Verminephrobacter eiseniae EF01-2: one gene and its partner. Each later gene encodes a partner of the first gene's protein in a complex. Links are inferred from orthologs where the notes say so. Each region holds a gene or a part of one and is shown on either strand. Other genes may lie near its edges.

Region 1 (3,244 bases):
ATCGGCATGCAGACGGCCCGCAGCCCATAGCACCTGATTGACGACGGCGCGCACGCGGTCGCGGTCGGTCTGCTGCACCAATGCGCCCTGGGCGTCGAATGCGCTGTTGGCCTGGCCCAGCGCAAAGGCCTTGGGTGCGAGCCAGCATTCCAGGTTGATGAGCAGGGATGCCAGGTGGCTTTGTGAGCGCCGCCCGCCCATTGCGCCGGGGGATGCGCTGAGCAGGCCCACCACCTTGCCGCGCAAGGGTTTGATGCCGTCTTGCCAGTCGGCGTGGGCTGGCACCGGGCAGGACGCCCAGTCGATGGTGTTTTTGAGCAGGGCGGTGTAGCTGCCGTTGTATTCGGGCGAGCAGATGATCCAGGCCGGGTGTTGCCACAAAACCTCTTTGAGCCGGATCACGTCGGCGGGGGTGCTTGGAAGGTCGGCGTGGTACAGCGGGATGTCGAAGTCTGACAGCTCCAGCAGCGTGACGCTGGCGCCCGCGTCGCGCGCGATGGTGGCGCTGGCCCGGGCCAGGCGACGGTTCAAGGATTGCTGGCGCGTGCTGCCGGCAAAGATCAGAAGTGGCAGTGCGGTGGGCATGGCCCGATTGAAGCACGGCGGCGCATGGGTCTGCGCAAAGTGGGAAAATTGCGGCCCGCCTGCCCGGGATGCCGGCTGCATTGGCCGGGGGTGTGGCAGGGCCGGTGGCCTTCCGGCGGCTGCGCGGGCCGGGTGTTTTGGTGATGGGGGCGCTGGCCCCGGAGTGCTTTCATGCTGTATCCGCAGGAATTCGATGTGATCGTCGTCGGCGCTGGCCATGCGGGCACCGAGGCCGCGTTGGCTGCTGCGCGCCTGGGGCAAAGGACGCTGCTGCTGACCCAGAGCCTGGAGACTCTGGGCCAGATGAGCTGCAACCCCTCCATTGGCGGCATTGGCAAGGGCCATCTGGTCAAGGAGGTGGATGCGCTCGGTGGCGCGATGGCGCTGGCCACGGACGAGAGCGGCATACAGTTTCGCATTCTCAACCGTTCCAAAGGCCCGGCGGTGCGGGCCACGCGCGCGCAGGCCGATCGCCTGCTGTACAAGGCCGCGATCCGCCGCAGGCTGGAGAACCAGCCCGGGCTGTGGCTGTTCCAGCAGGCCGTGGATGACCTGATGCTCGAGGGCGACCGGGTGGTGGGTGCTGTCACGCAGGTGGGCGTGGTCTTTTGCGCGCGCGCGGTGGTGCTGACGGCGGGCACCTTTCTCGACGGCAAGATTCATGTGGGTCTGAGCCATTACGCCGCCGGCCGCGCCGGGGAGCCGTCGGCGATCGGCCTGTCGGCCCGTCTGAAGGAGCTCAAGCTGCCGCAGGGCCGCCTGAAGACCGGCACGCCCCCGCGCATCGATGGGCGCAGCATCGATTGGTCCCAATGCGAAGAGCAACCGGGCGACGGTATGCCCGGTGGCGTGAATGCGGGCCAGGTGCCGGTGTTCAGCTTCATGGCCCATGCCTATGGCGGGGCACGGATGCACCCGCAGCAGTTGCCTTGCTGGATCACCCACACCAACCAGCGAACGCATGCGATCATCCGCAGCGGCTTTGACCGCAGCCCGATGTTCACCGGATCGATCGAGGGCGTAGGCCCGCGCTACTGCCCCAGTGTCGAGGACAAGATCAACCGCTTTGCGGACAAGGACAGCCACCAGGTTTTTCTGGAGCCAGAGGGCCTGGGCACGCACGAGGTCTACCCCAACGGCATCAGCACCAGCCTGCCGTTCGATATTCAGTACCAACTGGTGCGCAGCATGGCGGGGCTGGAAAACGCGCATATCTTGCGGCCTGGCTATGCCATCGAGTACGACTACTTCGACCCGCGTGCGCTCAAGAGCAATTTCGAGACGCGGCAGATCCGGGGCCTGTTTTTTGCCGGCCAGATCAATGGCACCACGGGCTATGAGGAGGCGGCTGCGCAGGGCTTGTTTGCCGGCGTCAACGCCGCGCTGCAATGCCGGGGCGATGCGCCCTGGCTGCCCGGTCGCGATCAGGCGTATCTGGGGGTGCTGGTCGACGATCTGATCACCAAGGGCGTGACCGAGCCTTACCGCATGTTCACCAGCCGGGCCGAGTTCCGCCTGCAACTGCGTGAAGACAACGCCGACATGCGCCTGACCGAAGTGGGGCGCCGCATGGGCTTGGTCGATGACGCGCGCTGGGAGGTTTTCAGCCGCAAGCGCGATGCTGTTTTGCGCGAAACTGAGCGCCTGAAGGCGACCTGGGTGAACCCGCGCAACCTGCCTGACATCGAATCCGGGCGCGTGTTGGGCAAGCCGATGGCGCACGAGTACAGCCTGTTCGAGTTGCTGCGCCGCCCCGATGTGGACTATGCCGGGCTGATGTCGCTCGACGGCGGCAAATACGCGGCGGCCGACGTTTCACGTGAAACATTGGGCATGTTGAGCGAATCGGTGGTCGAGCAGGTGGAGATTGCCGCCAAGTACGCGGGCTACATCGAGCGCCAGAAGGGGGAGGTCGAACGCGCCGCCCATTTCGAGACGCTGCGCCTGCCTGCCGGCCTGGATTATGCGCAGGTCACGGCCCTGAGCATCGAGGCGCGCCAGGTGCTCAGCCGCCATCGCCCGGAGACCCTGGGCCAGGCTTCGCGCATCACCGGCATCACGCCTGCGGCCATTTCGCTGCTGTTGGTGCATTTGAAGAAGGGCGGATTCAAGGGGTTCATGTCCGCCAACGCTGACGCGCAGGCATGATGACCAGCCTGGGCAATGATGTGCTGCGTGCCCGACTGCAATCGGGGGCCGAGGTGTTGGCGCCGGGTTTGGACGCTGCGCAGATCGATCGCTTGATGGATTTTCTGGCGCTGCTGCAAAAGTGGAACCGGGTCTACAACCTGACGGCGTTGCAGGATCCGCAGGAAATGCTCACGCAGCATCTGCTCGACAGCCTGGCGGCGCTGGCTCCGTTGCGCCGCCAGTTGGCCCACTTGGCCCACTTGGCCCATTCGACCGGTCTGGCCGGGCCGGGGCAGGGCGCCGGGCCTCGGCGCTTGCTCGATGTGGGTTCGGGCGCTGGCCTGCCGGGCGTGGTGTTTGCCATCTGCTGCCCGCAGTTGGATGTGCACTGCGTCGACAGCGTGGGCAAGAAGGCCGCTTTCATTGGGCAGGTGGCGTTGCAGCTCAGGCTGCGCAACCTGCATGGCGTGCACGCGCGGGTCGAAACGCTGACCACGCCGTTCGAGATCATCTGCTGCCGCGCGTTTGC
Region 2 (3,514 bases), 4.4 Mb from region 1 along the record:
ACAGTTGTATCTGCAACTGGTGCGCGACGGCAACAAGCCGCCCGGAGAGTCCTCGTTTTATTCCACCTTCACCGGCCCTGCGGTCTACACCGACGCCAAGAAGTACCAGAAGATCGAGTTCAAGGACATAGAAAACGACAAGGTCGATATCCCCAAGGAGGCGCCCGACGGCTATGTCGCGATGGTGCAGCATTACTTTGCCACGGCCTGGCTGCTGGCCGATGGGGTGCAGCGCCAACCGTTCACCCGCAAGGTCGACACCAACCTGTACTCGGTGGGCATGCTCACGCCGCTGGGCAGCATCGCGCCCGGTGCCAGCCGGACGCTCGACGCCCGCCTGTTCGCCGGCCCGCAGGTCGAAACCATGCTGGAGACCCTGTCCCCCGGGCTGGAACTGGTCAAGGACTACGGCTGGCTGACCATCCTGGCCAAGCCGCTGTACTGGCTGCTCGAACAGTTGCACAAGCTGCTGCGCAACTGGGGCTGGTCCATCGTCGGTCTGGTGTTGCTGCTCAAGATCGCGTTCTATTGGCTCAATGCCAAAGCCTACGCCAGCATGGCCAAGATGAAGGCCATCAATCCCAAGATCATGGAGATGCGCGAGCGCCTGAAGGACAAGCCGCAACAGATGCAGCAGGAGATGATGCGCATCTACCGCGAGGAAAAGGTCAACCCGATGGGGGGCTGCTTTCCGATCGTGATCCAGATTCCGGTGTTCATCGCGCTGTACTGGGTGCTGCTGTCCAGCGTGGAGATGCGCAACGCGCCGTGGATCGGCTGGATCCATGATCTGTCCACACCCGACCCGCTCTTCATCCTGCCGCTGTTGATGACGGCCAGTTCACTGTTGCAGACGGCGCTGAACCCGGCGCCGCCCGATCCGATGCAGGCCAAGATGATGTGGTTCATGCCGCTGATCTTCAGCGTGATGTTTTTCTTCTTCCCGGCCGGCCTGGTGCTGTACTGGCTGACCAACAACATCCTGTCGATTGCGCAGCAGTGGATCATCAACACCCGCATGGGCGTGCCGCCGCAGTTCAATCTGCCCAAGTTCCGGTGAGGCGGCATGACCCCATCGTGGCCATCGCCAGCGCTGCCGGACGCGGGGCGATCGGCATCGTGCGGGTCTCGGGCAACGCGCTCGGCGCGCTGGCGCAGGCCCTGTGCGGGCGCGCGCTCCAGCCGCGCATGGCGACCTACCTGGCTTTTCGCGACGCCCGGGGGCAGCCCATCGACCAGGGGCTGGCGCTGTACTTTCCAGGCCCGCACAGCTACACCGGCGAAGATGTGCTGGAGTTGCAAGCCCATGGCGGGCCGGTGGTGCTGCAACTGCTGCTGGCGCGCTGCCTGGAGGCCGGCGCCGGCGCTGATCCGGCCACCGGGCGGCCCTGCCTGCCCGGGCTGCGGCTGGCGCAGCCGGGAGAGTTCACCGAGCGCGCCTTCCTCAACGACAAGATCGACCTGGCCCAGGCCGAGGCCATTGCCGACCTGATCGACGCCAGCACCGAGGCGGCGGCGCGCAGTGCCAGCCGGTCGCTCAGCGGGGCCTTTTCCGCCGGAATTCATGGCCTGTGCGATGCGCTGATAGCGCTGCGCACGTTGGTCGAGGCCAGCCTCGACTTTCCGGAAGAGGAGACCGATTTCCTGCACCAGGCCGACGCGCGCGGACAACTGTCGAGACTGCGGCAAGCGCTGGGCGCGGTGCTGCAACAGGCGCGCCAGGGCGCATTGCTGCGCGATGGCATCGAGGTGGTCATTGCCGGCCAACCGAATGCGGGCAAGAGCTCGCTGCTCAACGCGCTGGCCGGGGCCGAGTTGGCCATCGTCACGCCGGTGGCGGGCACCACCCGCGACAAGGTGCAGCAGACCATACAGATCGAGGGCGTGCCGCTGCGCATCATCGACACGGCCGGCTTGCGCGCCAGCGACGATGAGGTCGAACGCATCGGCATCGCGCGCAGTTGGGAGGCGATGGCCGCTGCCGATGCCGTGCTGTTCCTGCACGACCTGGCGCGCGCGCAGACGCCAAAATACATCGCTGACGACGCCGAAATAGAACGCGCGCTGGCCCGGAAGCTGCCTCCAGGCGTTGCCGTGATCGATGTCTGGAACAAGCTCGACTGCGTTGCCGCTCCGGCCGAATTGGCCGCACCGACCGCACCGACCGAATCGGCCGCCGTACCCCCCGCATCCGCCCGCCCTGCACCTGCCCCGCGCCCGGCGGTGCAACTGTCGGCCCGCACCGGTCAGGGGCTCGATGGCTTGCGGCGCATCCTGCTGGAGGTGGCGGGCTGGCAATCGGTCCCCGAGGGCATTTGCATCGCCCGCGCCCGGCATGTCCAGGCGCTGCAAATGGCGGCGGCCCATTTGGAGCAAGCCGCAGACCAGTTGCAGGCCCGGGGTGCGGCGCTGGAACTGCTGGCCGAAGAACTGCGGCTGGCGCAAAACGCGCTCGACAGCATCACCGGCGCGTTCACCAGCGACGACCTGCTCGGGGCCATCTTCGCGCGCTTTTGCATCGGCAAATAGGGGTCAGGCTGCTGCGACCAGCGCCTGGGCGGCAGCCCCCGTCAGCGCCGCAGACAGCGCATCGAGCAAGGCCGATTCCAGGTTCCAGCAATGCCAATACAGCGCAATCGGCAACGACCTGCCGGGCGCCAGGTCGACCATGCTGCCGTCGGCCACCGGGCCACGGGCCAGTAGTTCGGGCACCACGCCCACGGCCCAGCCTGCGGCCACGGCGCGCATCTGTGCCTCCGACCCCGGCACGAACAATTGATTGAGCGCCACGCGCCTGAGCCCGAACGCGCGCGCCACGAACTCGGCGGCCATGTCGTCCTTGCGGTTGAACGACAGAAACGACACCGCCCGGAAGTTATGGGCGCTCAGCCCCTGCGGCAGGTGCTGCTGCGCGTAGCCCGTCGCCGCCACGGCCACGTAACGCATGGCCCCCAGCGGCACCATCTTGCAACCGCGCAAAGCCTGGCGCAGCGTGGTCACGCAGCCGAGCACCTGGCCGCTGCGCAGCCATTCCTGGGTGAAGTCCTGGTCATCGACGATGATCTCCAGCGGCAGACGCTGCTGCACCAGAGCGTGCAACGCGCCCATGGCCCAGGTGGCAATGCTGTCGGCGTTGATGGCGATCGCGATGCGCTCGTCCTCGCGCGTGCCAGCGGGGGCGCTCGGGGCCAACTCTTGCAAGTCGCGCTCCAGGCCGGCGCGCAGCAGCCGCAACTGCTTGGTGTGCTTGAGCAGCAACTGCCCGGCCGGGGTGGGCCGCAGCGGCCGGCTGCGCACGATCAGCACCGAGCCTACCTGGGCCTCCAGCACACGCAAGCGCTGCGACACCGCCGACTGCGTGACATTCAGGCGCTGCGCGGCACGCTCGAAACCGCCCTCTTCGACGATGGCGGCCAGGCATTCCAGCGCGGCGGGATCGTAGCTGCTCATGGTCCTTGAACGTGCTCGGCAAGCCTTGCCGCGTGCGTGCTTGTATTAGGTTTGTATTAGATGT

The links. The genes of interacting proteins can lie anywhere in the genome.
Region 2: the proteins of mnmG (region 1) and mnmE are in contact, whole or in part, in a solved structure (PDB 9HIP), measured with the Escherichia coli proteins. The link is inferred for Verminephrobacter eiseniae EF01-2 from one-to-one orthologs.

The regions. Positions count from the first base shown.
Region 1 is NC_008786.1:1,183,241-1,186,484, forward strand. The notes cover bases 339-3,244. They hold mnmG (tRNA uridine-5-carboxymethylaminomethyl(34) synthesis enzyme MnmG), read left to right. Parts: upstream 339-756; coding sequence 757-2,733; downstream 2,734-3,244. Other genes in these bases: VEIS_RS05235 (NADPH-dependent FMN reductase), read right to left, coding at 339-585; rsmG (16S rRNA (guanine(527)-N(7))-methyltransferase RsmG), read left to right, coding at 2,733-3,244. Outside these bases: more of VEIS_RS05235, read right to left, coding at 1-338. UniProt on the Escherichia coli protein: NAD-binding protein involved in the addition of a carboxymethylaminomethyl (cmnm) group at the wobble position (U34) of certain tRNAs, forming tRNA-cmnm(5)s(2)U34.
Region 2 is NC_008786.1:5,561,690-5,565,203, reverse strand. What follows is about bases 294-3,292. They hold mnmE (tRNA uridine-5-carboxymethylaminomethyl(34) synthesis GTPase MnmE), read left to right. Parts: upstream 294-1,056; coding sequence 1,057-2,529; downstream 2,530-3,292. Other genes in these bases: VEIS_RS24330 (LysR family transcriptional regulator ArgP), read right to left, coding at 2,533-3,292; yidC (membrane protein insertase YidC), read left to right, coding at 294-1,060. In the rest of the region: more of yidC, read left to right, coding at 1-293; more of VEIS_RS24330, read right to left, coding at 3,293-3,450. UniProt on the Escherichia coli protein: Exhibits a very high intrinsic GTPase hydrolysis rate. Involved in the addition of a carboxymethylaminomethyl (cmnm) group at the wobble position (U34) of certain tRNAs, forming tRNA-cmnm(5)s(2)U34.